Regions from separate parts of the Streptomyces sp. CC224B genome, predicted to be linked through region 1. Evidence: riboswitches for the same ligand, from Rfam matches in the RefSeq annotation. Region 1 holds a riboswitch; each other region holds the start of a gene.
What was found. A riboswitch is a leader RNA that binds a small molecule or an ion and turns the genes downstream of it on or off. The one in region 1 is predicted to bind thiamine pyrophosphate.

Region 1 (10,454 bases):
CTTCCGCGCGATCCACCCCTACCTGCCGATGAGTTACGTCGTCGACGCCCTCAGGAGGCTCATCACGGGCGGCGGCCTCGGTCCGGTCTGGACGGCGTGCGCGGTCCTGGCGGCCTTCACCGCGGGCGCCCTCGCGCTGACCGCCGTCTCCGCGCGCCGTAAACAGGTGTGGACACTGGAGCGGCTGCATCCGGAGCTGAGCCTGTGAACGGGTCCGCACCTGTGAAAATCTCTCCCATGGAACGAAGCGCAAGCGGCGCGAGCAGCACACGGCGCGAGGCCACCCGGCAGAAGCTCTACGAGGCCGCCGTCACCCTCATCGCGGAACAGGGGTTCTCCGCCACGACAGTTGACGAGATCGCCGAACGGGCGGGAGTGGCGAAGGGCACGGTCTACTACAACTTCGCCAGCAAGTCCGTCCTCTTCGAGGAACTGCTGCGGCACGGGGTCGGCCTGCTCACGGCCTCCCTGAAGGACGCCGCCGAGCGGGCCGCCCTGGAGGGCGGCAGCAAGGTCGACGCCCTGGACGCGATGATCCGCGCGGGTCTCGTCTTCATCGACCGCTACCCGGCCTTCACCCAGCTCTACGTCGCCGAGCTGTGGCGCACGAACCGCGCCTGGCAGTCCACCCTGATGGTGGTCCGGCAGCAGGCCGTGGCCGTCGTCGAGGACGTCCTGCGCGCGGGCGTGGCCAACGGCGAGCTGAGCGAGGAGATCGACATCCCGCTGACGGCCGCCGCGCTCGTCGGCATGGTCCTGGTCGCCGCGCTCGACTGGCAGTCCTTCCAGCCGGAGCGCACGCTCGACGACGTCCACGCGGCCCTGTCCCGGCTGCTCCAGGGCCGGGTGAGCGGCACCCGCTGACCCCGCGGGCGGGTCCCGGGCCGACGGGCGGCGCGTCACCCGTTCGGGCGTATCCCCGCCCTGGGCCCACGGGTGCCCCCGCGTCCGGCGCGTCGCGCGGCGCCGGTCCGACGAGCCTGGCAGTCCAGGCCCGCCGGACCGGCGCCCGCGTGTCCCCCGCGCGACCCCCGTGGTCGTTCCCCCGGGTCACCCCCGTGTCCCCCCGCCCCCGGCGGGAGGAGCGGGCAAGGGCGCCGCCACCGTTCCGCCGCCCCGTGTCGGCGGTGCCGGTGCCGCGCCCTTCTCCGCGCCCTCACTCTCCCGTCCCCGCGGGCCGGGCCCCATCCGCGCGGGTACTCATCTCCGTCCCTAGGTACGGATACTCAGCCCCGGGCGCTCATCCGCGGGCGCTCGTCCGCGGGCCGGACCGCCGCCCGCTGGTTACGATCGCGCCGTGTCCGTACTTCCCCTGGTGTTCACCAGCGGCTGGGCCAGCGGGATCAACGCCTACGCGGTGGTCCTGCTCCTCGGTGTCTTCGGCGCCACGGGGGTGTCCGACGAGGTGCCCGAGGCGCTGCGGAGCCCCGGCGTCCTGATCGCGGCGGGGGTGCTCTTCGCCTGCGAGGCCGTCGCCGACAAGATCCCGTACGTGGACTCGGTGTGGGACACCGCGCACACGGTCGTGCGGCCGGTGTCCGGCGCCTGGGTGGCGGCGCTGCTGGCCGGGCAGAGCGGTTCCCTGCCGGAGGTGGCGGCGGGCGCCGTCGGCGGGACGACGGCGCTGGCCAGCCACGCCGTCAAGGCCGGGACGCGGATGGCCGTGAACACCTCGCCGGAGCCGTTCAGCAACGTCCTCGTGAGCACCGCGGAGGACCTCGGCGTCGGCGGTGTCGTCAGCTTCGCCATGTTCCACCCCCGGGCCGCCGCCGTGGTCGCGGGCGTACTGCTGCTCCTCGGCCTGGTGCTGCTGCTGTTCCTCGCCTCCCGGATCCGCCGGTTCCGGCGCCGCCGGGCCCAGCGCCGCGAGGAGCGGCGCCTGGCGGCGGGCCGGTCCCCGGACTGAGCGGGCCGCCCCGGCGGGGGCCGCGGGGCGGTCGGGACGGGCGGCCCGCGGCGTTGTCAGTGGCGGCGGATAAAGTCCCTGGCATGGCACGGATTGTGGTGATCGGCGCCGGGATGGGCGCGATGACGGCCGCCGCCCGGCTGGCCGTGGCGGGCCACCGGGTGGTGGTGCACGAGCGCGCGGAGACGTACGGCGGCGCGCTCGGCCGCGTGGAGCGCGACGGCTTCGCCTTCGACACGGGCCCGGCCCTGCTCCACCTCCCCGCGGTCTACCGCGACCTGTTCGTGAAGACCGGCAAGCAGCCCTTGGAGGACTGCGTCGAGCTGTCGCAGGTCGAGCCCGCGGTCCGGCACGTCTTCGCCGACGGCACGGCCGTGGACCTGCCGAACGCCTCGCGCGCGGGCGTCGCCGAGGCCCTGGACGCGGCGCTCGGCCCCGGCGCGGGCGCGCGCTGGTCGGCGTTCATGAACCGCGCGCGGGAGGCCTGGGACCGCACCCGCCGCCCCCTGCTCGAAGAGCCCCTGTGGCCGAACTGGCAGGTGCTTGCCGAGCGCGAGCCGTACCCCGCGGTGGCCGAGCGCCGCCTCTTCCGCCGCGAGCGGCGCGCGGCCACCCTCGCCGAGATCGGCGCCTACGAGCTGGGTGGCGAGCCCCGGCTGCGCGCGCTCCTGGAGCACTTCGCGCCGGCGCACGGCCTCGACCCGCGGACGGCCCCGGCGAGCGCGGCCGTCCTGCCGTACCTGGAGCAGACGTTCGGCACCTGGTCGGTGCGCGGCGGCCTGCGCGCGCTGGCGACCGCGGTGTACGAGCGGTGCCTGGCCCGGCGGGTGGAGTTCGTCTTCGGCTCGGCGGTGACGCAGATCGTCGTGAAGGACGGCGGCGCCGCGGGCGTGGAGCTGGCCGACGGGACCGTGGTGGACGCGGACTTCGTGGTGGCGGGCGTGGCGCCGGGCGCCCTGGAGCGCCTGCTGCCGGGCGAGCGCGTGCGCGCCGAGGGGGAGGTGCCCGCGCAGGGCGGCCCCAGCCACCCCAGCCGCCTCACGGTGCTGCTGGCCCTGCGCGGCGCGCGCCCCGAGGGCACGCCGCACCGGACGGTGGTGCACGCCCCCGACCGGGACGCGGAGCTGGACCGCCTGTTCGGCGCGCCGGGCGCCGGGACCGTGCCGGGCACCGGGACCGCGCCGCCCACGGTGACCGTGATCCGGCCCGACGACGCGACCGTGGTGCCCGACGCCGGGCACGAGGCGGTCACCCTGACCGCCACCGTGCCCGCGTACGCCGGTGCGCCGGACGGAGCGGCGCGGGAGGCCTTCGCCGCGCAGGCCGAGCAGGTGATCGCCCGCGCCGAGCGCGCCGTGCCCGGCCTCCGGGACCGCCTGCTGTGGCACGAGGTCCGGACACCCGTCGACGTGGCGGAGGCCACCGGCGCCGACGGCGGCGCGGTCCCGGCGCCCGCGCTGGCGGCGGCGGGCGGGCGGCTGCTGCACCCGGCCAACAGCACGGCGCTGCGCGGCCTCTTCGCGGTCGGCGGCTGGGCGCACCCCGGCGGCGGGCTGCCGCACGCGGGCATGTCCGGCACGCTGGTCGCCGGGCTGATCGTGGAGGGCCCGGAGTTCCGCGGCTCGCAGTGAGCCGGGGCGGGGGGCGGGGTCTGAGAGGGCCTCAGTAGCGGTACTGCTGCTCGCCGTTGTGCCCCGGCTCGTAGCCGAAGGCGTTGCCCTGCTCCTGCTCGCCGCCGGGCGCCGGGAACGGCGGGTAGGGAGGCTGGTCGGGCGGCAGCTCGGCGCCGTAGGACGCGGCGTCGCCGATGCGCTGGTGGGGCACCCACACGCCGCCGGGCGGGGTGTCCTGGTAGCCGGTGCCGTACGCGTCGCCGCCGTAGGGGGCGTACGCGGGCTGGGGGTCGGCGTAGGCGTCGTAGCCCGGCTGGGCGCCGTACTGCGGGCCGATGTAGGGGTCGGAGTAGGCCGCGTACCGCTGCTCGCCCGTGTCGCCGTACCCGAGCGGCATCGGGTCCTGCGCGCCCTGCTGGTCGTAGCCGGCGTACGTGTCGAAGGCGTAGCCGTCACCGGCGGCGGACGGCGGCTGCGAGGCGCCGTCGTGGCCGCCGTACTGCCCGGCGTCGCCGGGCACCGGGACGGGCGCGCCGGGCCCGGCGGCCTGGACCTCCGCCACGTCCAGCATGGCCGTCGACTCCAGCGCGTCCGCCGCGGCCGGGCCGTCGCCGGGCTCGTACGCTACCTCGGTGACCTGGAGCGTCGGCTGCGCGGCGGCGGCACCGGGGGCGGCCTTGCGGCGCTTGCTGCCACCGGGGCGGCGCTTGCTCGCGCCGGGCTTGCCGCCGAGCGCCCAGCCCTGGGCGAAGCCGCGGCGGAACGACAGCGTCACGTACGTCTGCCCGACGGCGAAGGCGACGGCACCCGCCGCGATCACCGGCACCGACGGCAGCAGCACGCCGACGACCACGCCCAGGAAGCCCCCGAAGGCGAGCAGCCGCCAGCGCAGCCGCGCCTTGTACTGCAACAGCACCTCGCCCAGCAGCCACAGCGCGACCACGCCGAACGCGATGTAGAGGACCGTCCAGCCCATGTACGCCCCTCTCCCCTGCGGTCGCGCCGTGCGGGTACGACCGGTCAGGCCTGCTGGTGGTGCAGGCCCAGATTCTCGTAGATCTCCAGCGTCGCCGTGGAGTTGTTCAGCGTGATGAAGTGCAGCCCCGGGACGCCCTCGGCGAGGAGCCGCGCGCAGAACTCCGTCGCGAACTCGATCCCAATGGAGCGTACAGCGGCGGGATCGTGCTGCGCCGAGAGGATCCGCTCTTTGAGGGCGGGCGGGAAGTCCGCGTTGCTGAGCTGCGGCAGCCGCTCCAGCTGGCGGACGTTCGTCACCGGCATGATCTCGGGGATGATCGGCGTCTCACAGCCCGCCGCCGCGACGCGGTCGCGCAGGCGCAGGTACTCCTCCGGGTGGAAGAACATCTGCGTGATCGCGTAGTCGGCGCCCGCGCGGCACTTGTCGACGAAGTGGCGGACGTCGGAGTCCCAGTCGGGCGAGCGCGGGTGCATCGCGGGGAAGGCCGCGACGCCCACGCAGAAGTCGCCGGACTCCTTGATGAGGTGGACCAGTTCGGCGGCGTAGGTGAGCCCTTCGGGGTGCTTGACCCACTCGCCCATCGGGTCGCCGGGCGGGTCGCCGCGCAGCGCCAGCATGTTCCTGATCCCGGCGTCGGCGTACTGCCCGATGATGTTGCGCAGTTCGGCCACCGAGTGGTCGACCGCGGTGAGGTGGGCGACCGGGGTGAGCGTCGAGTCGGCGACGATCTGCTGGGTCTCCTTGACCGTCCCCGCGCGCGTGGAGCCGCCGGCCCCGTACGTCACGGAGACGAAGCTCGGCGCGACCGCCTCGACCCTGCGCAGCGAGTTCCACAGGTTCCGCTCGCCCCGGGGGGTCTTCGGCGCCGAGAACTCGAAGGAGTACGTGGTCTTGCCGGTCGCGAGCATGTCGCGCACGGTGCGTGCGCGGTCAGTCCTGGTGGAAGCAGTGCCTAGGGCCATACGGGCAGGTTAGCCAGGCCGCGCCGGTCGCCCAACCAAAGGCAGGTGATATGTCCATTTGGTCAGCTTGTTGTCCGCCCCTCGGACACTTTCCGGTGATTGATCAGACGAGCGTACGGGGCACGGGCGTGTACGGGGGACGCTCCGGCCGCACGCGGGCGTACGCGGGGCGGGCCACAGGGGGCGCAAGGAGGCGCCGGAGCGCCCTCCGGACCGTCTCCGTCCTGGGCCGTCCCAGGTCGTCTCGGGCCGTCTCAGGCAGTCTCAGGCGGCTTTAGGCCGTACGGAGCCGCTCGGCGAGGTCGGCCGCCGCCGCGCCGGGGTCGTCGGCCTCCGTGATCGCGCGCACCACGACCACGCGGCGCGCGCCCGCTTCGAGGACCTGGTCGAGGTTGCCCGCGTCGATGCCGCCGATCGCGAACCAGGGGCGGTCGGTGCCGAGCCCGGCGGTGTACCGAACCAGGTCGAGGCCGGGGGCGTGCCGTCCCGGCTTCGTCGGCGTCGGCCAGCACGGGCCGGTGCAGAAGTAGTCCACGCCGTCCTGGACGGCCGCCGCGGCGGCCTCCCGCTCGGCGTGCGTGGAGCGGCCGATCAGGACGTCCCGGCCGAGGACGGCGCGGGCCGCGGGCACCGGCAGGTCGCCCTGCCCGAGGTGCAGCACGTCGGAGCCGATGGCGTGGGCGACGTCCGCGCGGTCGTTGACCGCGAGGAGCCTGCCGTGGCGGCGGCAGGCGTCGGCGAAGACCTGGAGGTGCTCCAGCTCCTCCGCGGCCTCCATGCCCTTGTCGCGGAGCTGCACGATGTCGACGCCGCCCGCGAGGACGGCGTCCAGGAACTCCGGGAGGTCCCCCTGGCGCTTGCGCGCGTCCACGCACAGGTAGAGCCGCGCGTCCGCGAGCCGGGCGCGTGCGGAGCCGCCCGCCGTGTCGGTGGCCATGGAAACGTTCCCCCCGGGTGTCGGTGGCGTACGGGCCGGGCCGCGCGCCCCGCCCGTACGCCGGATGGTGGTCAGGTCAGACGGCGAGCGCCTGCGCGCGGCGCTTCACCTCCGTGCCGCGATTCTCGCTCAGGGCCTGCGCGGGGGTGCCGGGCAGGGTCGGGTCGGGGGTGAAGAGCCACTCGAGCATCTCTTCGTCGGTGAAGCCGTCGTCCCGCAGGAGCGTCAGCGTGCCGGACAGGCCCTTGACGACTTTGTCGCCGTCGATGAAGGCCGCCGGAACCTGAAGCGTCCTGTTCTCGCCGCGGCGTACGGCGATGAGCTGGCCGTCCTTGACCAGCTGCCGCACACGGGTCACCTCGACACCGAGCATCTCTGCGATGTCGGGGAGGTGGAGCCAGGCGGGGACGAGAGCATCGGTCTTTGCGTCAATCTCGGTCACGGATCAAGCGTGCCATTTCCGGCCGGGGGCCGGTAGCGGGGGGCCGGGGCTACGCCCCTGGGCCCGGTGTGCTGCCCCTGGGTGGCCCTGTGTTTTTGGTGACCCTGCGTTTTCCGTGCCGACCGTGGGTGGGCTGTGCCCGCCCGTTCCGCCCTCTGGGCGGACCAGCCGCCCACAGCAGGGGGACCGCTGGCCACAGCGGGGGGAGGTCAGGTGCGGGCGGCCTTTTTCAGGGGGACGGCCGGGTCGGCCAGGAGGGTGGGGTCCATGGGAGTGGCTGTGGTGATCAGTTTGCGGGCCTGGGCCAGGTCGCGGGGGCGGCCCACCGCCAGAAGGGCGACGAGGGCGCCCTCGCGGAGCCAGCAGACGGTCCAGGACGGGGTCGCGGGGTCGCCGCGCCACACCAGCTCGTCGGCGCCCCCGTGGTGGCCCACGTACTGGACGAAGCGGCCGAACTGCTCGGACCAGAAGTACGGGACCGGGTCGTACGCCGCCGGGGTCTCGCCCGCGATGTCGGCGGCCACCGTGCGCGGGCCCTGGACGGCGTTGTCCCAGTGGTGCACCAGGAGGCGCTCGCCGTACCGCTCCGAGGGAAAGGACGCGCAGTCGCCGACCGCGTAGACGTCGGGGGCGGACGTGCGCAGCCGGGCGTCCGCCACGACCTCGCCGTGAGCGCCCAGCTCGATGCCGGAGCCCGCGAGCCAGCCCGTCGCGGGCCGGGCCCCGATGCCGACGACGACGGCGCCCGCGGGCAGCCTGCCGCCGTCGTCGAGGAGGACCTCGCCGGGCTCGACGCGGGCCACGCGCGTGCGGGTGCGCAGCTCGGCGCCCGCCTCGGCGTACCAGGCCGCCATCGGGGCCGCGACCTCGGCGGGCAGCGCGCCCGCCAGCGGGTGCTCGGCGGCCTCCACGACCGTCACCGCGCAGCCCGCGTCCCGCGCCGCCGTGGCGAACTCCGCCCCGATCCAGCCCGCGCCGACGACCACGACGTCGTGCTGCTCGGCCAGGACCGGCCGCAGCCGCTCGGCGTCGTCGAGGGTGCGCAGCAGGTGCACGCCGGGGACGCCCTCGGAGCCGGGCAGGCGCAGCGGTTCGGCGCCCGTGGCGAGGACCAGGGTGTCGTAGGCGACCGGGCCCGTCTCCGTGTCCAGCTCGTGGTCGGCGGGCCGGACGCCGGTGACCTCCACGCCGAGGCGCAGCTCGACGCCGAGGGTGTCGAAGTCGATGTCGAAGGCGGAGCCCTCCGCCTTGCCGAGCAGCACCGCCTTGGACAACGGCGGTCTGTCGTACGGCTGGTGGGGCTCCGCGCCGATCAGCGTGATCGTGCCGTCGAACCCCCGCTCGCGCAGCGCCACCGCCGTCTGCACCCCGGCCATGCCGGCGCCCGCCATGACGACGCGCCGTCCCGTCCCCGCGCTCTTCCGCTCATCGCTCACCCGATCAACTGTAGGGCGGTCCGTGGCACCTGAACACGACGGATGGCAACGCCCCGGCGGGGGGACGGGATAGGGTGGCCTGTGCAGAGCACTCGCGGGAGCCCGGACGACCGGGCTGAGAGGGAGGCTGGACGGCCTCCGACCGTACGAACCTGATCCGGGTCATGCCGGCGAAGGGAGGGGCTGGACGCCCATGCGTTCCCGTACGGAGCCACCTGTCACGGAGTCACCGGCCACGAAGCCGCCCGTTCCGTCCGCTCCATCCGCGTCGTCCGCGTCGTCGTCCGACGCAGGCGTTCCCTACGACGCGGCCGTTCCATGCGACGCGGCCGCTTCCGTTCCATGCGACCCAGCCCTTCCGTGCGCTTCAGCCGTTGCGGACGATTCCGCCGGGCCGGCGGGCGCCGCCGGGGCGCCCTCCGCGCCCGCCTCCCGGGCGCCGTCGCCGGACGTACGCCCGCCCGGGCGTACGTCCGACGTGGTCGTCGTCGGCGGGGGGATCATCGGCCTGGTCACGGCCTGGCGGGCCGCGGGCCGCGGGCTTTCCGTCACCGTCGTCGACCCCGAGCCGGGCGGCGGTGCCGCGCAGGTCGCCGCGGGCATGCTGGCCGCCGTCACCGAGCTGTACCACGGCGAGCAGACGCTGCTCGGCCTGAACCTGGCCTCCGCGCGCCGCTACCCGGACTTCGTCGCCGAGCTCGCACAGGCCTCCGGCGAGGACGTCGGCTACCGCGCGTGCGGCACGCTCGCCGTCGCGCTCGACGCCGACGACCGCGCCCACCTGCGCGAACTGCACGCCCTGCAGCGGCAGTCGGGCCTGGAGTCGGAGTGGCTGACCGGCCGCGAGTGCCGCCGCCTCGAGCCGATGCTCGCCCCCGGGGTGCGCGGCGGGCTGCGCGTCGACGGCGACCACCAGGTCGACCCGCGCCGGCTCACGGCGGCCCTCCTCGTGGCGTGCGAGCGGGCCGGGGTGGCCTTCGCGCGCGCGTGGGCCGAGCGGCTGACCGTCGTACGGGAGCGGGCCGCCGGTGTCGTCCTCGGCGACGGCACCGCGCTCGGCACCGATCTGACGGTCCTCGCCGCGGGCAGCCTCAGCGGCCGCCTCGCCGGGGTCCCCGACGACCTCCTGCCGCCCGTGCGCCCGGTGAAGGGCCAGGTCCTGCGGCTCACCGTGCCGCCGCGGTACGCGCCGTTCCTGAGCCGCACCGTGCGCGCCGTCGTCCGCGGCGGCCACGTCTACCTGGTGCCCCGCCTCAGCGGCGAGCTCGTCGTCGGCGCGACCAGCGAGGAGCTGGGCTGGGACACCACGGTCACCGCGGGCGGGGTGTACGAGCTGCTGCGCGACGCCCATGAGCTCGTGCCCGGCATCACGGAGCTGCCGCTCGTCGAGACCCGCGCCGGGCTGCGGCCCGGCTCGCCCGACAACGCGCCGCTGCTCGGCCCCACCGCGCTGCCCGGCCTCCACCTGGCCACCGGCCACCACCGCAACGGCGTACTCCTGACCCCCGTGACGGGCGACGTCATGGCGCACGCCCTGACCACCGGCGAACTGCCCGAGGAGGCCCGGCCGTTCACGCCGCTGCGGTTCGCCGCGACCGCCGCGCCACCGTCCGGTACGACGCCGTCCGGTACGACGCCGTCCACCCCGCCGACCCCGCACCTCTCGGAGCTTCCCGTATGACCACGCCCTCCACCGTCCGCGCCATATCGGTCAACGGCGAGCCGCGCGACGTCCCCGCGGGCACCACGCTCGACGCCGTCGTCGCCGAGCTGACCGCCGCGCCGTCCGGTGTCGCCGCCGCGCTCAACGAGACCGTCGTCCCGCGCGCGCGGTGGGCCACCACCGCGCTGCGCGACGGCGACCGCGTCGAAGTCCTCACCGCCGTCCAAGGAGGCTGACGACCATGGCGGACGACCCCCTCGTCATCGGCGGCCTCACGCTGTCGTCCCGGCTGATCATGGGCACCGGCGGCGCGCCCAGCCTCGACGTCCTGGAGCGGTCCCTGGTGGCCTCCGGGACGGAGCTGACCACCGTGGCGATGCGCCGCGTCGACCCGGGCACGCACGGCTCCGTGCTCTCCGTCCTGGAGCGGCTCGGCATCGGCGTCCTGCCCAACACGGCGGGCTGCTTCACCGCGGGCGAGGCCGTGCTCACCGCGCGGCTCGCGCGCGAGGCGCT
Region 2 (10,454 bases), on a different contig from region 1:
ATGGACAAAGCCCTGCCGGTCGGACACCGTGCAGGAAAGAGACGCGACGCAGCCGGCCGATCCATGGAAGCCGGGCCCACTCACAGACACGCAGGAGCAAGTGGTGATCGAAGAGACCCTCCTCGAGGCCGAGGAGAAGATGGAGAAGGCCGTCGTGGTCGCCAAGGAGGACTTCGCCGCGATCCGCACGGGCCGTGCGCACCCGGCGATGTTCAACAAGATCGTGGCCGACTACTACGGCGCGCTGACGCCGATCAACCAGCTCGCCTCGTTCTCGGTGCCCGAGCCGCGCATGGCGGTCGTGACGCCGTTCGACAAGAGCGCGCTGCGCAACATCGAGCAGGCGATCCGGGACTCCGACCTCGGCGTCAACCCGAGCAACGACGGCAACATCATCCGGGTGACGTTCCCCGAGCTCACCGAGGAGCGCCGCCGCGAGTACATCAAGGTCGCCAAGGGCAAGGCCGAGGACTCGAAGGTGTCGATCCGCTCGGTGCGCCGCAAGGCCAAGGACCTCCTCGACAAGGCCATCAAGGACGGCGACATCGGCGAGGACGAGGGCCGCCGCGCCGAGAAGGACCTCGACGACCTCACCTCCAAGTACGTCGCCCAGGTCGACGAGCTGCTCAAGCACAAGGAAGCCGAGCTGCTCGAGGTCTGACCCGTGGGGTCCGACCGAGTCGAGCGACGTCTGATCTAGGTCTGAGGAATCCGATTCCGTGAACGACACTTCCTGGGGGGCGCCGTCCAGAGCCGGGTACTGGGGGGCGCCCGACCAGGGGCCGGTCCAGGGTGCTGCCCCGGTGGGTCCCGCACACGATGCGCACGCGCTGAATCCGTCAGAGACTCAGCCCATGCCCATCGTTCCCGACGTAGCCGCGAGCGGCGGACACCAGGACGACGACCGGGGGGCTGCTCAGTCGAGCGGCCCCCTGTTCCGTGACGAGACCGCGCCCGCCGCGCAGCCGTCGCACGCAGCGCACGCGGCGCACTCTCCGAACCCCGCGCAGAAGCCGCAGGAGCCCATGACCGGCGCACCACAGCCCGCCCCCGCCGCCCCGCAGAAGAAGAGCGCGGGCCGCGACCTCGGGGCGGCCATAGGGGTCGGGGTGGGACTCGGCGCGGTCATCGTCGCGTCGCTGTTCATCAAGAAGGCGGCCTTCGTCGGCGTCATAGCGGTCGCCGTCGTGGTCGGCCTGTGGGAGCTCACCTCCCGCCTCCAGGAGCGCAAGGCCATCAAGGCGCCGCTCGTGCCGCTCGCGGTCGGCGGCGCGGCGATGGTCGTCGCCGGGTACGTGCGCGGCCCCGAGGGGGCCTGGGTGGCCATGGCCCTCACCGCGCTCGCGGTCCTCGTCTGGCGTATGACCGAGCCGCCCGAGGGCTACCTCAAGGACGTCACGGCGGGCGTCTTCGCGGCCTTCTACGTGCCGTTCCTCGCCACCTTCGTGGCCCTGATGCTCACCGCGGACGACGGGCCCTGGCGCGTCTTCGTCTTCCTGCTGCTGACCGTGGTCAGCGACACCGGCGCGTACGCGGTCGGGTGGCGGTTCGGCAAGCACAAGCTGGCACCGCGGATCAGCCCCGGCAAGACCCGCGAGGGCCTGCTCGGGGCGGCGGCGTTCGCGATGGCGGCGGGCGCGCTGTGCATGCACTTCCTGATCGACGACGGCACCTGGTGGCAGGGCGTCCTGCTCGGCCTCGCGGTCGCGGCCTCCGCGACCCTGGGCGACCTCGGCGAATCCATGATCAAACGCGACCTCGGCATCAAGGACATGGGCACCCTCCTGCCGGGCCACGGCGGCATCATGGACCGCCTGGACTCCCTGCTGCCCACGGCCCCGGTGGTGTGGCTGCTGCTGGTGACGTTCGTCGGATCCGGGTGACCCCCGGGCCCCGGCGCCGCGCGTCGGCGCCGGGGCCTCGTACGGAGATCGCACTCGTGTGACCTGCGGTTTCATGAGAGAGGGGCTCGTTGTCCACAGGCGGCGGGCCCCTCGCCGTATCTCTGGGACAATGGAAGCATCATGCCCAAGCCCGGAGAACTCACTTTCGTCGCCCCCCGCGGAGCCAAGAAGCCGCCGCGGCATCTCGCCGACCTCTCGCCCGCGGAGCGGAAGGAGGCTGTCGCCGCCATCGGGGAGAAGCCGTTCCGCGCCAAGCAGCTCTCGCAGCACTACTTCGCGCGGTACGCGCACGACCCCGAGCAGTGGACGGACATTCCGGCCGGTGCGCGGGGCAGGCTGCGGGATGAGCTGCTTCCGGAGCTGATGAGTGTCGTGCGGCACATCAGCTGTGACGACGACACCACCCGCAAGACGCTGTGGCGGCTGTTCGACGGCACGCTCGTGGAGTCCGTGCTCATGCGCTACCCGGACCGGGTGACCATGTGCATCAGCTCGCAGGCGGGCTGCGGCATGAACTGCCCGTTCTGCGCCACGGGCCAGGCGGGCCTGGACCGGAACCTGTCGACGGCCGAGATCGTGCACCAGATCGTCGACGGCATGCGGGCCCTCAGGGACGGGGAGATCCCCGGCGGCCCGGCCCGGCTCAGCAACATCGTCTTCATGGGCATGGGCGAGCCGCTCGCCAACTACAACAGGGTCGTGGGCGCCATCCGCCGCCTCACCGACCCCGAGCCCGACGGCCTCGGCCTGTCGCAGCGCGGCATCACCGTCTCCACGGTCGGCCTGGTGCCCGCCATCCACCGCTTCGCCGACGAGGGCTTCAAGTGCCGCCTGGCGATCTCGCTGCATGCGCCCGACGACGAGCTGCGCGACACGCTCGTCCCGGTGAACACCCGCTGGAAGGTCCGCGAGGTCCTCGACGCCGGTTGGGAGTACGCGGACAAGTCCGGGCGGCGCCTGTCCATCGAGTACGCCCTGATCCGCGACATCAACGACCACGCGTGGCGCGGTGACCGCCTGGGCCGGCTGCTCAAGGGCAAGCCGGTGCACGTCAACCTGATCCCGCTGAACCCGACCCCCGGCTCGAAGTGGACGGCCTCGCGCCCCGAGGACGAGAAGGCCTTCGTGGAGGCCATCGCCGCCCACGGCGTGCCGGTCACGATCCGTGACACCCGCGGGCAGGAGATCGACGGGGCGTGCGGGCAGCTCGCCGCGGCCGAGAGGTAGTCTTGGCGGCGTACTGACATCTGCATATTCCGACAGGGGAGCGCCACAGCGCTGAGAGTGCGGCACCGGCCGCAGACCCTCTGAACCTCGCCCAGGTCATTCTGGGTAGGAAGTTCGGTCACCACTCAAGCTGTTGCGCCCTGCCCGGGCCCGGCCGGCCCCCGGCCGGGTGGCCCCGGGCGGGGCCGCGTCTCTTCCTGGTCCCCTCCAGGAGGATCGAACTCACGTGAGCACCACCAAGAAGGCCACGGTCGCCGCGCTCGCGGTGGGCCTCGGGCTCGTCGCCGTCTCCGCGTGCGGCTCCGGCTCCGACAGCGGCTCCGGCACCGGCTCCATGAGCGTCACGCTGGTCAGCCACAGCTCCTTCAACGTCTCCAAGGACGTCCTGAAGGACTTCGAGAAGCGGTCCGGCTACAAGGTCCGCGTCCTCAAGGACGGCGACGCCGGGCAGGCCGTCAACAAGGCCCTCCTGACCAAGGGCAACCCGCAGGGCGACGTCTTCTTCGGCGTCGACAACACGCTGCTCTCGCGCGCCCTCGACAACGGCCTCTTCCAGCCGCACCGGGCGAAGGACGCGGACCTCGTCCTGCCGGAGTACCGGCTGCCCGAGGGCGAGCACCGGGTGACGCCCGTCGACAGCGGCGACATCTGCGTGAACTACGACAAGAAGTACTTCGCCGACAAGAAGCTCGCCCCGCCGAAGACCTTCGACGACCTGGTCAAGCCCGCGTACAAGAACCTGCTGGTCACCGAGAACGCCTCCACGTCCTCGCCCGGCCTCGGCTTCCTGCTCGGCACCGCCGCGAAGTACGGCGACGACAACTGGCCGGGCTACTGGAAGAAGCTCAAGGCCAACGGCGTCAAGGTCGTCGACGGCTGGGACCAGGCCTACAACCAGGAGTTCTCCGGCTCGGCCGGCGGCAGGAAGGCCAAGGGCGACCGCCCGCTCGTCGTGTCCTACGCCTCCTCGCCGCCCGTGGAGGTGCTGTACGCCGAGCCGCGGCCCAAGGAGGCGCCGACCGGCGTCGCCACCGGCACCTGCTTCCGGCAGATCGAGTACGCGGGCCTCCTCAGCAACGCCAAGAACCCCAAGGGCGGCAAGGCGCTCCTCGACTTCCTGTCCGGCAAGCGGTTCCAGGACGACATGCCGCTGCAGATGTTCGTGAACCCCGTGCGGAAGGCCGCGCAGGTGCCCGCGCTGTTCCGGGAGTACGGCGTCGAGATCGACAAGCCGGAGACCATGGCGCCGAAGAAGATCGCCGAGAACCGTGAGCCGTGGGTCAAGTCGTGGACCTCGCTCGTCCTGAAGTGACCAAGGGGCCCGAAGGGGACCCGGCCCCGGACGGCGCGGCCGGGCCCCCGGCCCGCCGCGGCCGGGGGCTCCGCCTCTCGCGGGGCGGCGCGGCGCGGCTCGGCCTGATGGCCCTGCCCGTCGCGTTCTTCGCGGTCTTCTTCGCCTATCCGGTCGCCGCGATCGTCGCGCGCGGCCTGAAGGTGAACGGCGCCTGGCGGTTCGGGCGGATCGCCGACGTGCTCGGGCAGTCCGACATCCAGCACGTGCTGTGGTTCACCACCTGGCAGGCGCTCGCCTCGACCGCGCTCACCCTCCTGCTCGCGCTCCCCGGCGCATACGTCTTCGCGCGCTTCGACTTCCGGGGCAAACAGGTGCTGCGCGCGGTCGTCACCGTGCCGTTCGTGCTGCCGACCGTCGTCGTGGGCACCGCCTTCCTCGCGCTGATCGGGCGCGGCGGGCTCCTCGACGAGCTGTGGGGGGTGCGCCTGGACACCACCGTCTGGGCGATCCTGCTCGCGCACGTCTTCTTCAACTACGCCGTGGTCGTGCGCACCGTCGGCGGCCTGTGGGCGCAGCTCGACCCGCGCCAGGAGGAGGCCGCCCGGATGCTCGGCGCCTCCCGGCCGCGGGCCTGGCGGACGGTGACGCTGCCCGCGCTGGCGCCCGCGGTGGCGGCCGCCGCGCTGATGGTGTTCCTGTTCACGTTCACGTCCTTCGGCATCGTGCAGATCCTCGGCGGACCCACGTACGCGACGCTCGAGGTGGAGATCTACCGGCAGACGGCCAACCTGTTCGACCTGGCGACGGCGGCCGTGCTGACCCTCGTGCAGTTCGCCGCCGTCGGCGCGGTCCTCGCCGTGCACGCCTGGACCGTGCGCCGGCGCGAGAGCACGCTCCGGCTCGTCGACGCCGCCACGACGGCGCGCCCGCCGCGCGGCGCCGGGCAGCGCGGGCTGCTCGGGTTCGTGCTGCTCACCGTGGCCGCGCTGATCGTGCTGCCGCTCGGCGTCCTCGTCCAGCGCTCCCTCGACACCTCCGAGGGTCCCGGCTTCGCCTACTACGAGCAGCTCACCTCGACCGACGGCGGGGCGTTCCTGGTCCCGCCGATCGACGCCGTCTGGAACTCGCTCCAGTACGCCGTGGTGGCCACCGCCATCGCCCTGGTGGTCGGGGGGCTCGCGGCGACGGCGCTCACCCGGCGCGCGGGCCGGCTCGTGCGCGGCTTCGACGCGCTGCTCATGCTGCCGCTCGGCGTGTCCGCCGTGACCGTCGGCTTCGGCTTCCTCATCGCCCTGGACGAGCCGCCGCTGGACCTGCGGGCGTCGTGGTTCCTGGTGCCGCTCGCCCAGGCCCTCGTGGGCGTGCCGTTCGTGATCCGTACGATGCTGCCGGTGCTGCGCGCGGTGGACGGGCGGCTGCGCGAGGCGGCGGCCGTGCTCGGCGCCTCGCCGCTGCGGGCCTGGCGGGAGGTGGACCTGCCGCTGGTGCGGCGGGCGCTGCTCGTCGCGGCCGGGTTCGCCTTCGCGGTGTCGCTCGGCGAGTTCGGCGCGACGGTGTTCATCGCCCGGCCCGACAACCCGACGCTGCCGGTCGCGGTGGCCACGCTCTTCGGGCGCCCCGGGGACCTCAACTACGGGCAGGCGATGGCCCTGTCCACGATCCTCATGGTGGTGTGCGCCGTCTCGCTGCTGCTCCTGGAGCGGGTGCGCACGGACCGTACGACGGGAGAGTTCTGATGACCGCCACGGCCCCCGCGGCGAGCGGACCGGACCCGCTGCTGCGGCTCGACGGGGCCACGGTGCGCTTCGGCGCGCGGGCCGCGCTCGACGCCGTCGACCTCGCCGTCGCCGAGCACGAGATCGTGTGCGTCCTCGGTCCCAGCGGCAGCGGCAAGTCCACGCTGCTGCGCGCGGTCGCCGGGCTCCAGGCGCTCGACGCCGGGCGGATCGCGCTCGGCGGGCACGACCAGACCGGGGTGCCCGCGCACAAGCGGGGCGTGGGCCTCATGTTCCAGGACCACCAGCTGTTCCCGCAGCGGGACGTGGCGGGCAACGTGGCCTTCGGGCTGCGCATGCGCAAGGTGCCGCGCGCCGAGCAGGCCCTGCGGGTCGCGGAACTCCTCGACCTGGTGGGCCTCCCCGGCGCCCAGAAGCGGGCCGTCTCCGCGCTGTCGGGCGGGGAGCAGCAGCGGGTCGCGCTCGCGCGGGCGCTGGCCCCCCGGCCGCGGCTGCTGATGCTCGACGAGCCGCTCGGCCAGCTCGACCGCTCGCTGCGGGAGCGTTTGGTCGCCGAACTGCGGGAGCTTTTCCAGGAGTTGGGTACGACGGTGCTCGCCGTCACGCACGACCAGGGCGAGGCGTTCGCGCTCGCCGACCGGGTCGTGGTGATGCGGGACGGCCGCATCGCCCAGTCCGGTACGCCTCTGGAGGTGTGGCGCAGGCCCGCCGACGAGTTCGTGGCGCGCTTCCTCGGCTTCGACAACGTGGTCGACGCGACGGTCACCGGCGGCAGCGCCGAGACGGTGTGGGGCAAGGTGCCGGTGCCGGAGGGGACCGCGGACGGGCGGTGCCGGCTGCTCGTACGGCCCGCCGGTGTGCGCCTCACGGGCGTGGACGACGGGCTCGCGTGCGTCGTGACGGGGCGCACGTTCCGGGGGACGCACGTCGCCGTGCGCCTGGAGCCCACCGGCGATGGGGGCGCGCCCCGCCTGGAGGCCGCGTGCGGGCTGCGGGACGCGCCGGAGCCGGGCGCGCGCGTGGGGGTGCGCTTCGCGGTGGAGGAAATCGTGGTGCTGCGGCCGGGGGCGGCGTCCTAGGGTCGGACGCATGACGATCCTCCCGTACGAGCGTTACCGCACCGAAGTCGCCGCGCAGTTGGCGAGCCTGCGGACGACCCTGGACGGCGCCGACCTGTCGATGACCGTGCCCACGTGCCCCGACTGGACCCTCGACCGCCTGGCTCGGCACGTCGGGGGCGCCGTGCGCTGGGTCGAGCTGCACGTGCGCACGCGGACGACGGAGAACATCCCCGACTCGGAGGTGCCCGGCTTCCACGGCCCTGAGGAGGGCGGCGCCGCCGCGCTGGACGCGTGGCTGGCCGAGACGGCGGAGATGTTCGACGCGACGCTGCGCGGCGCCGACGCGGACACGCCGGTGTGGTCCTGGACGGGCGAGGCCACCGCCGGGTTCTGGGCGCGGCGGATGACGCACGAGGTGGCGATCCACCGCGCGGACGCGGCCCTCGCCGTCGGGGTGCCGTACGAGCTCGCGCCGGAGGTGGCCGCCGACGCCGTCGACGAGTGGCTGGACATCGTACGGTTCGTGCAGCGGGTGGCGGCGGACGAGCGGGCGGTGGCGCTGCGCGGCGACGGGCGGACGCTGCACCTGCACGCCACCGACGCCGGGCCGGAGCTGGCCGCGGAGTGGACCATCACGCTCGGTCCCGACGGGGTGTCCTGGGAGCGGAGGCACACCAAGGCGGACGTCGCGCTGCGCGGGCCGCTGACGGAGGTGCTGCTCGCGTTCTACCGGCGGCGGCCGGTGGACTCCGGCCGGGTGGAGGTCCTCGGCGACCGGGAACTCCTGGAGTTCTGGCTGGAGCGGGCCTCGTTCGGCTGAGGCCTGCGGCGCACCGGGGGCGCGGTCAGTCCGCCAGCGCCGCCAGCGCCCCCGCCGCCTCCGCCACGGTGTCCACCAGGGTGACGCGCCGGGCCATCGGGCGGTCCTTCGCCAGGGACTGGAGCAGGGGCCAGGCCGGGAGGCGGGTCGTCCAGTGCTCCCGGTCCACCAGGACCATGGGGGTGGGCTCGCCGCGCGACGCGTAGTAGTTGGGCGTCGCGTTGTCGAAGATCTCCTGCACCGTCCCGGCGGCGCCGGGGAGGAATATGACGCCCGCGTTCGAGCGGGCGAGCAGCCCGTCCTCGCGCGTGGCGTTGGCGAAGTACTTGGCGAGGTGGGAGGCGAACGCGTTCGGCGGCTCGTGGCCGTAGAACCACGTGGGGATGCCGACCGAGGCCCCGCCGGACGGCCACCGCTCCCGCACGGCGAAGGCGGCCCGCGCCCACTCGGTCACCGACGGCGTGAACGAGGGCGCCTTGGCGAGGAGTTCGAGCGCCTCGTCCAGGGCGGCGTCGTCGAAGGGGGCGGTGTACGCGCCGAGGTTCGCCGCCTCCATGGCGCCGGGGCCGCCGCCGGTGGCCACCGTGAGCCCGGCGCGCGCGAGGGAGCGTCCGAGCCGGGCCGCGCCGGCGTACGCGTCCGTGCCCCGGGCCATCCGGTGGCCGCCCATGACGCCCACGACCCGCTCGCCGTGCAGGAGTTCGTCGAGGGCGTCGGAGACGGAGTCGTCGTGGACCGCGCGCAGCATGGAGGCGAAGACGTCGCCGTCGGCCTTGGTGCGCTGGAACCAGGCGTACGCCCGGGCGTCGGGGGTCGCCTCGTAGCCGCCGTCGGACAGGCCCGCGTACAGGTCATCGGGCGCGTAGAGCCGGGCGCGGTAGGGGTCGAAGGGGAGGCCGGGCACGGGCGGGAAGACCAGCGCTCCCGAGGCGCGGACCCGGGCCGCCGCGTCCTGGCCCATCGGGCAGCCGAGGAAGACGGCGTCCGTGGTGTCGACCGTGAGCAGCACGTCCGTACGGTCGGTCAGGTCGACGGCCTGGACGCGGTGTCCGGCGAGGGAGCCGCGTCCGGCGACGACCTCGTCGAACTCGGCGAGCGTCTCGATCTCGCGGTCGCCGGGGTGCGGGGCGGATGCCGCGGAGTCGCCGGGGCGCGGGGCGGATGCTGCGGAGGGAGGCATCCGCCCATGCTAGGCACCCGGGCGGGGGAGGGGAGCCTCAGCCCTGGACCTCCGCCGGATCCATCCACATGACCTCCCAGGTGTGGCCGTCGAGGTCGTCGAAGGAGCGGCCGTACATCGAGCCGTAGTCCTGGGTGCGGCCGGCCGTGCCGCCCGCCGCGAGGGCCTTGTCCACGATCTCGTCGACCTTCTCGCGGCTCTCCGCGCTCAGACACAGCAGCACCTCGCTGGTCTTCGTGGCGTCGGCGATCTCCTTGCCCGTGAACTCCTGGTAGCGCGGCTTGGCGAGCAGCATCGCGACGATCGTGTCGCTGATCACGACGCAGGCGCAGTCGTCCGTCGAGAACTGCGGGTTGATCGTGTGGCCGAGCTCCGTGAAGAACTTCTTGGAGGCCTCGACGTCGGCGACGGCCAGGTTCACGAAGATCATCTGCTGGTGCATGGGGTGTCTCCCGCAGGTGCGTAGCTGGGTACGTGGTGGCTTACGCAGGGGTAGACAGGTGGCTGCGGCGGAAGTCATCGCTGGGGGCGAATATTTTTTCGGCGAAGTCGCATCGCGTGCGGGACGGCGCCCGTTGCGGCCCCTTCTGTCCGGGATGCCGCGCCCTTCGGGCCGGGCCCCGGGGCGGAGCCGGGGCCGGGGCCGGGGCTGGGACACGGGGGCCGGGGCCGGGACGGGAGCCTGGGGGCCGCCCCGCACCCGGCCGGGTCCGCACCCAGCCGGGCCCGCACCCGGCCGGGTGTCCTCAGCGGGTCAGGGGCATCGCCGCCAGCTCCGCCACCAGCCACGTCAGCGGGGTGAAGACGACGAGCAGCGCGCCCGTGCGCAGGGCCGCGCAGCCGCGCAGCACGGAGGCGGGGGCGCCCAGGCGGGTCAGCGCCTCCTGGACGCCGGTGCGGGAGCGGCGCCCCTCGGCGGCGGCGGTGGCCAGGGTCAGCACGGCGCAGCCCGCGACGAGGAGCGCCCCGAGCGTGCTGAACGGGCCGACGTCGGCGGGGCCGCCCGCGGTGTGCAGGGTGCTCAGCGCGTACGTGCCGGACGCCACGGCGCACACCACGCCGAGCGGCTGCCCGAGCCGCCGGGCCTCGCGCATCAGGACGCGCCCCGCGAGCAGTCGCAGCGCGCCGGGCCGCGCCGTCTGGAGGAGGTGCCCGCACAGGTAGGTGAGGCCGGGCCCGGCGAGGGCGAGGCCCACCGCGGTGAGCACCCAGCCCGCCAGCACCCCGGCCGG
Region 3 (10,454 bases), on a different contig from region 1:
CCCGCACCGACGTGGCCCCGCTGATCTGCGTGATGATCGGGTACGCCTCGAAGGAGCGCCAGGCGTAGATCACTTCGTCACCGGGGCCGGAGGTGGCCTGGATCAACTGCTGGGCGACGCCGACGGAGCCGGTACCCGTCGCGACGTGCGTCGCCGGTACTCCGAAGTGCTCGGCCAGCTCACTCATCAGCTCCGTACAGGCCATGTCCGGGTACCGGTTGAAGGAGCGGACCGCCTCCATCGCGGTCTCCATCACGCCGGGCAGCGGCGGATAGGGGTTCTCGTTCGAGGACAGCTTGTAGGCCTGCGCGCCCTCGGCCGCGGCGGGCTTGCCCGGCTTGTAGGTGGGGATACCCTCCAGCACGGCACGCAGCCTGGGGCTCGTCTCGCTCACCGCGGTCCTCCTCGTGATCATCCGACCTTCAATGCTTCTCACCTTATGAGGATTCGCCGCCGCTGCGAATGCCCTGGCTGAGTAATCGGTGGGGACGGGCTCCGCGAGGCCGGCGCGGGCACCCTGCCCGGGTGGGGCCGCCGCACCCTTTGCCCGCGAGCGGCGGAGGGGCCTTCCGTCGATCCGCCGGCGCGCCTGCCACCCCGAGCACTCCAGCGGAACCATCCCGAGGCCGGCTTCCCACAGCACCACCCACGGCTTCCCGCGGCACCACCCGGCCGCCCGCGGCACCACCCACGGCCTCCCGCAGCACCACCCCCGAAGGCCCGGCGGCCCCCTCTCCGGCCGCTCGGCCACGGTCCCCGCGGTGGCTCCCGCGCCGGACCCACTCCGCACCCCGCTGAACCCGCTCCGGCTCACCACCACCGCGCACACTCCGAAGGGGCGCCCCCGCCAGAGCCACGCGCCGGTGGCTCACTCCGTGGCGCGCGTCCCCCGTGCAGGTGAGTTGAGACCTCTTCGAGACCTGACCCATTTGGCAGGCCCCTACGCGACGACAAGGGGGCGATACCGAGTCACTGGCCCAACTCCCTTGCTTTCGAAGGTGATTGCCCCGTCACAGCCATGCAGAATCGTGCCTGTCAACGGGTGAATATGCGCCCGCACTACCCACCCCCATGAGCCCTACTATCGGCTCGCCATGACAGCAGCAGGGAAGCACCAGGTGAGCCGAGCGGAGACCGCCCGCCGGGGCAACAGGCAGAGCCGAGCCGGCATCAGAGACGTCGCCGCCGCAGCCGGTGTCTCCATCACGACTGTCTCCGACGCGCTCAACGGCAAGGGCCGGTTGCCCGACGCCACTCGACGCCATGTCCGTGAGGTCGCCGACCGCCTCGGCTACCGCCCGTCGGCCGCGGCCCGCACGCTGCGCACGGGCAAGTCGGGGCTCATCGGCCTGACCGTGACGACATACGGGGATGAACCTTTCACCTTCACGGAGTTCGCGTACTTCGCGGAGATGGCGAGAGCCGCCACCTCCGCCGCGCTCGCCCGGGGCTACGCCCTGGTCATCCTGCCCGCGACCTCGCGCCGCAGCCCCGTCGACGTCTGGTCGAACGTGGCGCTCGACGGCACCGTCGTCGTCGACCCCTCCGACCACGACCCGGTGGTCAGCGAGCTGGTCCGCCAGGGCCTGCCGGTGGTCTCCGACGGCCGCCCGGCCGGGGCGCTGCCGGTGACGGCCTGGGTCGACAACGACCACGAGGCCGCGGTCCTGGAGATCCTCGAGCACCTCGCCGCCGCCGGCGCCCGCCGCATCGGCCTGCTCACGGGCACCACCACCGACACGTACACCCATCTGTCCACGACCGCCTACCTGCGCTGGTGCGAGCGCGTCGGCCAGGACCCGGTCTACGAGTCCTACCCGGCCCACGACCCGTGCGCGGGCGCCGTGGCCGCCGACCGCCTGCTCGCCCGGCCGGACCGGCCCGACGCCGTGTACGGCCTGTTCGACCCGAACGGCACCGACCTGCTCGCCGCGGCCCGCCGCTACGGCCTGCGCGTACCGGACGACCTGCTCCTCGTGTGCTGCAGCGAGTCGACGGTGTACGCCACCACCGAGCCGCCCATCACCACGCTGTCGCTGAAACCGCGCCGCATCGGCACGGCCGTCGTCCAGTTGCTCATCGACGCCATCGAGGGCTTGGACACCGGCCGGCCGGTCGAGCAGGTGATACCGACCGAGCTGATCGTGCGCACCTCGTCCGAGCGACGTCCGCCGCGCACGACCGTCAGTCCGCCCCGCTCGCCCGGCCACAGCTAGGTTCCGGCGCGTCGGCCCCGGTCCACGACCCGGGGCCGGCGCCCGCCCGGATCCGCCCGGGCTGTCGTGACCTGTGGGGAAACCTCGGTCCAATTCGGGAGAAAACCATGGTGAAGTGGGGCTCCCCGCCGATTCACCACCCCTGGTGCACCACACAGCGACAGCCGCATTCCTATGATGGGCGGACGACACCGCGGGCCGCTGCGACCAGGCAGTCCGATCCCGGTGCAGATGCGGCGCAATGGTGGTGGAGGGGTCGATGACTCAGGGGGCCGGTCAGGGACCCGAGGTGCGGACGGCGACGCTGCGCGACTTCCGCGTTCCCGCATATGTGTACGAGGGCGTCCGCGAGACCGTGAACCAGGCCGCCGACCAGGCCCATCCGCCCGCCGACCAGGCCCATCCGCCCGCCGACCAGGCCCACCGCCCCACCGGCCCCGGCCACCACCAGCCGGTCGAACCCGGGCACCAGCCTGTCGGACCCGGACACCGGCCTGCCGACTCCGGGCACCCGTCCGCCGTGAACGGTCACCACCCGGCCGAGCCCGGTCAGCACCCCGCCGCCCCCGGCCCCCGTTCTCCCCAGTACGGCGAGCAGCCCGGGGACCACGGCTACCGCCCCGGCGCGCCGGGCGACCAGGGCCCGCACCCCGTCGAGTACGTCGGACAGCCCGTCGAGCAGATCCCGCACCCGGTCGAGTACGACGAGCAGCCGGACCCGTACGACGGGCAGTCGGCCGAATACGACGGACAGTCGGCCGAGTACGCCGGACAAGCGGTCGCCTATGCGGACCAGGCGGGTCCGGCAGGCGCGACGGGCCGACCGGACCAGACCGCCGAGTACGCGGACCGCTCCGCGGAGTTCGCGGACCGCTCTACCGAGTACGCCGAAGCCGAGCGGCAGCCCGCCGCCCCGCACGGCGTGCCGACCGCCCCGGCCCCCGCGCCCGCCCAGGACCAGACCCACGTCGTCCACCCCGCGGAGGCGCAGGGCGGTCCCCCGCCGCGCGTTCCCGCGCAGCGGGGCCCGGAGCTCGCCGCGCACGCCCCCGACAGCCCCGCGCGCCCCGCGGCCCCGCAGACGGCCGTGGGTGCCCCCGACCCCCTGGTGGCGCAGACCCACCCCGGGTCGGCCGCCGACCTGCCCGAGGGCTACACCCCCACCGAGCGCGACCTGCCCGTCATCGGCCGCCGCGGCGACACCGTGCAGGTCGAGGTGCGCGAGATGCCCGAGCCGCCGCCCGCTCCCGGCACGGAGGAACTCGGTCCGCTGTACGTCGTCGGCGACGTCCACGGCTACCTGGACGAGCTGGTCGCGGCGCTCCAGGCCGAAGGGCTCATCGACGCCGACCTCACGTGGTGCGCGGGCAACACCCGGCTGTGGTTCCTCGGCGACTTCACCGACCGCGGGCCCGACGGCATCGGCGTCATCGACCTGGTGATGCGCCTGTCCGCCGAGGCCGCCGCCGCGGGCGGCTACTGCAAGGCGCTCATGGGCAACCACGAGCTGCTGCTCATCGGCGCCAAGCGCTTCGGCGACACGCCGGTCAACTCCGGCGCCGGCACCGCCACGTTCCAGGCCGCCTGGCTCCTCAACGGCGGCCAGAAGACGGACATGGAGCGCCTGGAGGACCACCACCTGCAGTGGATGGCCCGCCTGGACGCCATCGAGGAGGAGGACGGGCACCTGCTCGTGCACTCCGACACCACCGCGTACCTCGACTACGGCGACTCCATCGAAGAGGTCAACGACACCATCCGCGAGGCCCTCACGCGCAACGACCCGGACGAGTACTGGGACCTCTTCCGCAAGTTCACCAAGCGCTTCGCCTTCCGCGACGACAACGGCGCGCAGGCCGTGCGCGAGCTCCTCGACGTCTACGGCGGCAGCCGCATCGTCCACGGCCACAGCCCCATCCCGTACCTCCTGGGAGAGGTCGGCTCCGAGTACGACGGGGATGACGACGGCCGTCCCGTCATCGAGGGGCCGCACATCTACGCCGACGGCCTCGCCATCGCCATGGACGGCGGAGTGACCATGGCCGGAAAACTACTGGTGTGCCAGCTCCCTCTGGCTAACTGAGCGTTCACCGGGCAGGGGCACCACGAGTACACCGCGCGGAGACAGGTCCCGCTGGCCAGCGGGCCAATTCTGGAAACCCCCTGTCACCGCGTACTGTCACGGCTCTACCATCGCTCTATCCGTAGCAGGCTCCCCTCCGTTCCTGCCCGACGGCTCGTGACCCTGCGAGCCCCAGCCCTACGGAGCATCGGGGGATGCACATGAACAGCGCTCCACACCTGCTCAATGAGGACCGCCCCGAGTACACGCGGATCCTCGACGAGGCGCTGCGCACCGCACCGAACCGCCCGGAGCTGGCCGCGGTGGGCCAGCGACTCAACCCCGAGCAGCTACGCACCATGGCGCTCAACGCCACCGCACTGATCACGGCCGCCGCAGCGGCTGAATACCGCCATTATGTGAAGGTCCGTGAGGATCTGCGCGACTCCGGCACCTCCGCCTCACCACCGGTCCGTGAAGGGAGCGGGCCCAGCTCCACCCCGGCCGAATCCGCGTCCGGCGGCGTCGGTCTCGCCACGATGGGCGAGGTCACCGAGACCGCCGGGGCCGGAGCGGTCGCCGTGGTCGCGGTTCTCGCCCCGCTGCTCGCGGGCGCGGCCGCCGCGATCTTCCTGCTCGTCGGCTACATCCTGAAGATGCTCGACCCCGAGCCCGCCTTCGCGGACACCCTGCTCACCGCCGGGTGGCTGTTCGGCGCGCTCACGGCGGCCGCCATCCTGGTCGCCGCGGTCGGCCTGCTCCTGACCGCCCTGCGCAACGGCTCCACTTCCCTCCAGGCAGGCTCGCACGACGAGCGGAACACGGAAGTGGAACGGGCCAGGGAGGCCTGGAGCCAGGCACTCCTGGAGCGCGGCATCCTGCCGTTCCTGCGGGAGGCGCTCGCGGAGCCGGGCACGGCGCCCGGCCCCCGGACGCCGCCCGCCGGCCCGACCGGACGCATGCCGCAGCTCGGCTACCACAAGCCGGGGTTCAGCAGCCCTGAGGGCGGCTCCACCACCGGCACCCGGCCGAGCTACTCCAGCCCGGACTTCTCCAGCCCGGACTACGGAGGGCCCGAGCACCGGCCCGAGTAACCCGACGGACGTCACCCGGTCGCCGGTCGGCGACGGGAGCGGCCCGGTCGCCGCCCGGCGACGGGGCCACTCCGGTCCGCCCGGGACCAGCACCGGCCCCCGCGCAGGGCGCGCCAGGCCCCCGCCCCGGCGCGCCAAGAGGCCGCTCCACCCTGCCCGTACACCGGTACGGACCACGAACAGGCGGGTACGGACCACTGAACAGGCGGGCCCGACTGCCCGGAGACCCGACTGCCCGGGGCCCGACCGTCCGGAGACCCGACCGTCCGGGGACCCGACCGCCGCCCGGAGGGCGGCCGCCCGGCCCCGCGTCCGCCCGGTCCGGGACCGGCGCCGAGTGCGGGACCGACGCCGAGGCCGGGACCGGCACTCAGCCGGGACCGGCGCTCAGTCCGCGATCGGCAGATAGACCCGGTTCCCCGCCGCCGCGAACTCCTTGGACTTCTCCGCCATGCCCTGCTCGATCTCGACCTGCGTCCCCCCGTGCTCCCGGCGGATGTCCTGGGAGATCTTCATCGAGCAGAACTTCGGCCCGCACATCGAGCAGAAGTGCGCCGTCTTCGCCGGCTCGGCGGGCAGCGTCTCGTCGTGGAACTCCCGCGCCGTGACCGGGTCGAGCGCCAGGTTGAACTGGTCCTCCCAGCGGAACTCGAACCGCGCGTCCGACAGCGCGTCGTCCCACTCCTGCGCCCCCGGGTGCCCCTTCGCGAGGTCCGCCGCGTGCGCCGCGATCTTGTACGTGATGACGCCGGTCTTCACGTCGTCGCGGTTGGGCAGGCCGAGGTGCTCCTTCGGCGTGACGTAGCAGAGCATCGCCGTGCCCCACCAGCCGATCATCGCGGCGCCGATGCCGGACGTGATGTGGTCGTAGGCGGGCGCGATGTCCGTGGTCAGCGGGCCGAGGGTGTAGAACGGCGCCTCCTCGCAGATCTCCTGCTGGAGGTCGATGTTCTCCTTGATCTTGTGCATCGGGACGTGGCCCGGGCCCTCGATCATCGTCTGCACCTGGTGCGCCTTGGCGATCTTGTTCAGCTCACCGAGGGTCTCCAGCTCGGCGAACTGGGCGCGGTCGTTGGCGTCCGCGATCGACCCGGGCCGCAGACCGTCACCGAGGGAGTACGTCACGTCGTACGCCGCGAGGATCTCGCAGAGCTCCTCGAAGTGCTCGTACAGGAAGCTCTCCTTGTGGTGCGCGAGGCACCAGGCGGCCATGATCGAGCCGCCGCGCGAGACGATGCCGGTCTTGCGGTTCGCGGTGAGCGGCACGTACGGCAGCCGGACGCCCGCGTGCACCGTCATGTAGTCCACGCCCTGCTCGGCCTGCTCGATGACCGTGTCCTTGTAGATCTCCCAGGTCAGCTCCTCGGCCTTGCCGTCGACCTTCTCCAGGGCCTGGTAGAGCGGCACGGTGCCGATCGGCACGGGGGAGTTGCGCAGCACCCACTCGCGCGTGGTGTGGATGTTGCGGCCGGTGGACAGGTCCATGACCGTGTCGGCGCCCCACTTCGTCGCCCACGTCATCTTCTCCACCTCCTCCTCGATGGAGGAGGTGACCGCGGAGTTGCCGATGTTGGCGTTGACCTTCACCAGGAACCGCTTGCCGATGATCATCGGCTCGATCTCCGGGTGGTTCACGTTGGCCGGCAGGACCGCGCGCCCCGCCGCGATCTCCGCGCGGACGACCTCGGGTTCGACGTTCTCCCGGATGGCCACGTACTCCATCTCCGGCGTGATCTCCCCGCGTCGCGCGTACGCGAGCTGCGTCACCGCCTGGCCGGCGCGGGCGCGGCGCGGCTGGCGCGGGCGGCCGGGAAAGACCGCGTCGAGGTTGCGCAGGCCACCGCGCGGCGAGGTGTGCTTGATGCCGTCGTCCTCGGGACGGACCGGGCGGCCCGCGTACTCCTCGGTGTCGCCGCGCGCGATGATCCAGTTCTCCCGCAGGGGGGCGAGCCCCCGGCGCACGTCGGTGTCGATCGCCGGGTCCGTGTACGGGCCCGAGGTGTCGTACAGGGTCACGGTCTTGCCGTTGGTCAGGTGCACCTGGCGGACCGGCACGCGCAGGTCGGAACGCGACCCCTCCGGGCCCGTCACGTATGCCTTGTGCCAGCCGATGGACTTCCCGGCCTCCGAGTCGTTCTGCCCGATCTGGGCGTTCTCCCTGCCCTGGACGCTTTCTCCGCCCTGGGCGGTTTGTCCGCTGGCGGACTGTGTGGAGGCAGGCGTGCGTGTGTCCGATGTGGTCATGAGACCTACTCCCTACGCCGGCATTACCCGGTAACAGGTTCGGCGGTCGACGCAGCGGTTCCCGTACGGTCCGAATGCCGTTCGTACGGAGGTCAGCGCCCTCTCAGCCCGGTGCTCCGAGCTCCCGCGTGTGCAAAGGTGCCTCCACGCTAGCGTCATATCGGGCGCGGTGAACAGAGGGCCCCCTCCGTTCTTGCGATGATCGGGCCGTGACCACGACAGAGCCCCCCACACCGCCGCCCGTCCCGGAGCCGCACGGACACGGGCACGGCCACTCCCACAGCCATGGCCCTGCCGCGCCCGTCTCCCAGCATCTGCGCAAGGTCATCGCCGCCGTCCTGATCCCCTTCGCCGCGGCCGTCCTCGTGGGCCTCGCGGTGCTCTGGCCCGGCGGCACACCGGACCACGAGCGCACCGGCGTCGGCTTCGACCGGCAGACCAGGTCCGCCACCGTGGCGAAGGTCGACACGCTGCCCTGCAAGGACGTGAACGGCTCGCAGCCCCTGCCCAACGGCGACACCTCCACCGCCGAGGGCCAGTCCGCCCAGTCCCGCGCCCAGGGCACCTGCAAGAAGGCCACGATCAAGGTGACCAGCGGCCCGCACAAGGGCTACACCTTCACGGAGATCGTCCAGCCCGACGCCCCCCGCCAGCTCGAACAGGGCCAGGACGTGGTGGTCTCCTACGAGCCCAAGGCGCCCAAGGGCCTGCAGTACTCGGTCACCGACGTGGACCGCGAGGTGCCGATGGCCCTGCTCGCCGGCATCTTCGCCCTCGCCGTCGTGGTGGTGGGGCGGCTGCGTGGCGTGATGGCCCTGGTCGCCCTCGCGGTGAGCTTCATGGTCCTGACCTTCTTCATCCTCCCCGCGATCCTGCAAGGCTCGAACCCCCTGGTCGTCGCCGTCGTCGGGGCGAGCGCCATCATGCTGATCGCGCTCTACATGTGCCACGGCCTGACCGCGCGCACCTCGGTCGCGGTCCTCGGCACCTTGATCTCCCTCCTCCTCATCGGCCTGCTCGGCTCGCTCTTCCTCGGCTGGGCCTCCCTCTCCGGCAACACCGACGACAACACCGGCCTCATCCACGGCCTGTACCCGTCCATCGACATGAGCGGCCTGCTGCTCGCCGGCGTCATCATCGGCTCCCTCGGCGTGCTCGACGACGTCACCGTCACCCAGACCTCCGCGGTCTGGGAGCTGCACCAGGCCAACCCGACGATGGGCTGGCGCGGCCTGTACCGCGCGGGCATCCGCATCGGCCGCGACCACATCGCCTCGGTCGTCAACACCCTGGTCCTCGCCTACGCGGGCGCCGCCCTCCCCCTCCTGCTGCTCTTCTCCATCGCCCAGAGCAGCGTGGGCACCGTGGCCAACAGCGAGTTGGTCGCCGAGGAGATCGTCCGCACCCTGATCGGCTCGATCGGCCTCGTCGCCTCCGTCCCCGTCACCACCGCGCTCGCCGCCCTGGTCGTCTCCGCCGACCGGCAGAACACGTCCACCGCCCCGGCCGCGGCGGGGGTCCCGGGCCCGGGCGGGCCCGTCGGGCCTTACCCGGGCGCGCCGTTGGGACCTGGCCCCGCTGGGGCCCCACAGCCGGGGACGCAGCAGGGGGCGGCCGGGCCTGCTGGTCCTGCCGGTCCCGCTGGCCCCGGGGGCCCCGCCGGGCCGATGGGCGCCCCGGGGGCACCGGGGGCTGCAGGGCCGACGGGCACTCCAGGGCCGACGGGAACCCCGGGCCTCACGCCTCCCCGCTCGGGCACCGGCCCCACCCGCCCTCGCCTCACCCGCGGCGGCACGGGCCGCCGCCGAAAACCCTGAACCCTCTGCGAACCTGCGCCACGGGGCAGCCCCCGCACCACGCAACGCAGGTCCGCGCCCCACCCTTCGGCGGTTACTCACCGTCACAGGCATCGCACCGTCACGGACATCCCACCGCCGCGGACATCACACCCCCGCGGCTCTTCCGCCACGGCTCGGAGCGATGCTCAGCCGGCGCTCTGCTCCTCCGCGAGGATCCGGTCCAGCGCCTCGTCCAGGTGCGCGTCGAAGTCCGCCAGCGCCCGCTCCTGCCCCAGCGGCACCAGCTTGTCCGTCCGATCGAGGAAGGCGAGGAGCGGCGGGATCCCCGCTCTGAACAACGCCTGGTCGGCCCCGACCTGCAGCCTGATGAAGGCTTCATCGAGCGCGTCGGGATCGGCGGGCGCGATGTGCACATCCCCGTCGCCGCAGGCCCGGCCCACCCCGTCCACCAGCAGCTCCCGCCCGAAGGCCCACGTCACCGGGGTGTCACCGGGCAGGTGGAAGGTCAGCCGCACGGCATAGGGATCGCACGTCTCGTACCGGAGCTCCACCGGGATGCGGAACGACAGCTCCTCGGACACGAGGAAGCTCATCATGACCTCTGCCTGGACCGACTCTCGCATCGCCGCCTACCCCGTCAGTAGCCTTCCGTGGCCAGGAACCAGCTCCCTGACACTCGGGTCATCTTGCTCAACGTACACAACAGATCACAAGGAGTGAGTTTTCAGATGCTGATAGAGAAGGCGAGTGTCCTGAGAAGCCTCCCGAGGTCCTCCTGCAAGGCACGTGCCGCGGGCAACAGCCGCTCCGCCTGAGCCGACGGAACCGAGATCGCCAACGTGGCCGCCGTGGTACCCACCGTGATCGGAATCGCGGCACAGACCGTGCCCAGTACGTACTCCTGGTGCTCCACCACCGGTGTCATCCGGCCAAGGCCGTCGAGCCTGCGGAGTAACGCCTGCTCGTCACGGACCGTGTTGGGCGTGAGCGACCGCACCGGGTAGCGGTCGAGGTGCTCCCGCCGTGCATCGTCGTCGAG

Region 2: another riboswitch for thiamine pyrophosphate. It lies ahead of QK440_RS14070 (thiamine ABC transporter substrate-binding protein); the one in region 1 lies ahead of thiO (glycine oxidase ThiO).
Region 3: another riboswitch for thiamine pyrophosphate. It lies ahead of thiC (phosphomethylpyrimidine synthase ThiC); the one in region 1 lies ahead of thiO (glycine oxidase ThiO).

The regions. Positions count from the first base shown of each region.
Region 1 is NZ_JASCXL010000119.1:5,668-16,121, reverse strand. Features, by position in the region: gene QK440_RS33695 (YhgE/Pip domain-containing protein) at 1-208, shown strand, start outside; gene QK440_RS33690 (TetR/AcrR family transcriptional regulator) at 238-864, shown strand; gene QK440_RS33685 (DUF4126 domain-containing protein) at 1,298-1,906, shown strand; gene QK440_RS33680 (NAD(P)/FAD-dependent oxidoreductase) at 1,990-3,537, shown strand; gene QK440_RS33675 (hypothetical protein) at 3,569-4,495, opposite strand; gene metF (methylenetetrahydrofolate reductase [NAD(P)H]) at 4,540-5,460, opposite strand; gene thiE (thiamine phosphate synthase) at 5,735-6,397, opposite strand; gene QK440_RS33660 (Rv2175c family DNA-binding protein) at 6,474-6,839, opposite strand; gene QK440_RS33655 (FAD-dependent oxidoreductase) at 7,049-8,275, opposite strand; TPP riboswitch at 8,360-8,471, shown strand; gene thiO (glycine oxidase ThiO) at 8,754-9,956, shown strand; gene thiS (sulfur carrier protein ThiS) at 9,953-10,174, shown strand; gene QK440_RS33640 (thiazole synthase) at 10,180-10,454, shown strand, end outside.
Region 2 is NZ_JASCXL010000028.1:79,700-90,153, forward strand. Features, by position in the region: gene frr (ribosome recycling factor) at 104-661, shown strand; gene QK440_RS14060 (phosphatidate cytidylyltransferase) at 720-1,883, shown strand; gene rlmN (23S rRNA (adenine(2503)-C(2))-methyltransferase RlmN) at 2,025-3,131, shown strand; TPP riboswitch at 3,156-3,261, shown strand; gene QK440_RS14070 (thiamine ABC transporter substrate-binding protein) at 3,358-4,443, shown strand; gene QK440_RS14075 (iron ABC transporter permease) at 4,551-6,161, shown strand; gene QK440_RS14080 (ABC transporter ATP-binding protein) at 6,161-7,240, shown strand; gene QK440_RS14085 (maleylpyruvate isomerase family mycothiol-dependent enzyme) at 7,251-8,042, shown strand; gene QK440_RS14090 (LOG family protein) at 8,068-9,222, opposite strand; gene QK440_RS14095 (VOC family protein) at 9,260-9,664, opposite strand; gene QK440_RS14100 (hypothetical protein) at 9,969-10,454, opposite strand, start outside.
Region 3 is NZ_JASCXL010000003.1:97,015-107,468, forward strand. Features, by position in the region: gene hisC (histidinol-phosphate transaminase) at 1-394, opposite strand, end outside; gene QK440_RS02355 (LacI family DNA-binding transcriptional regulator) at 1,095-2,216, shown strand; gene QK440_RS02360 (metallophosphoesterase) at 3,139-4,299, shown strand; gene QK440_RS02365 (hypothetical protein) at 4,494-5,372, shown strand; gene thiC (phosphomethylpyrimidine synthase ThiC) at 5,760-7,616, opposite strand; TPP riboswitch at 7,609-7,754, opposite strand; gene QK440_RS02375 (YibE/F family protein) at 7,826-9,433, shown strand; gene QK440_RS02380 (SsgA family sporulation/cell division regulator) at 9,601-10,038, opposite strand; gene QK440_RS02385 (IclR family transcriptional regulator C-terminal domain-containing protein) at 10,140-10,454, opposite strand, start outside.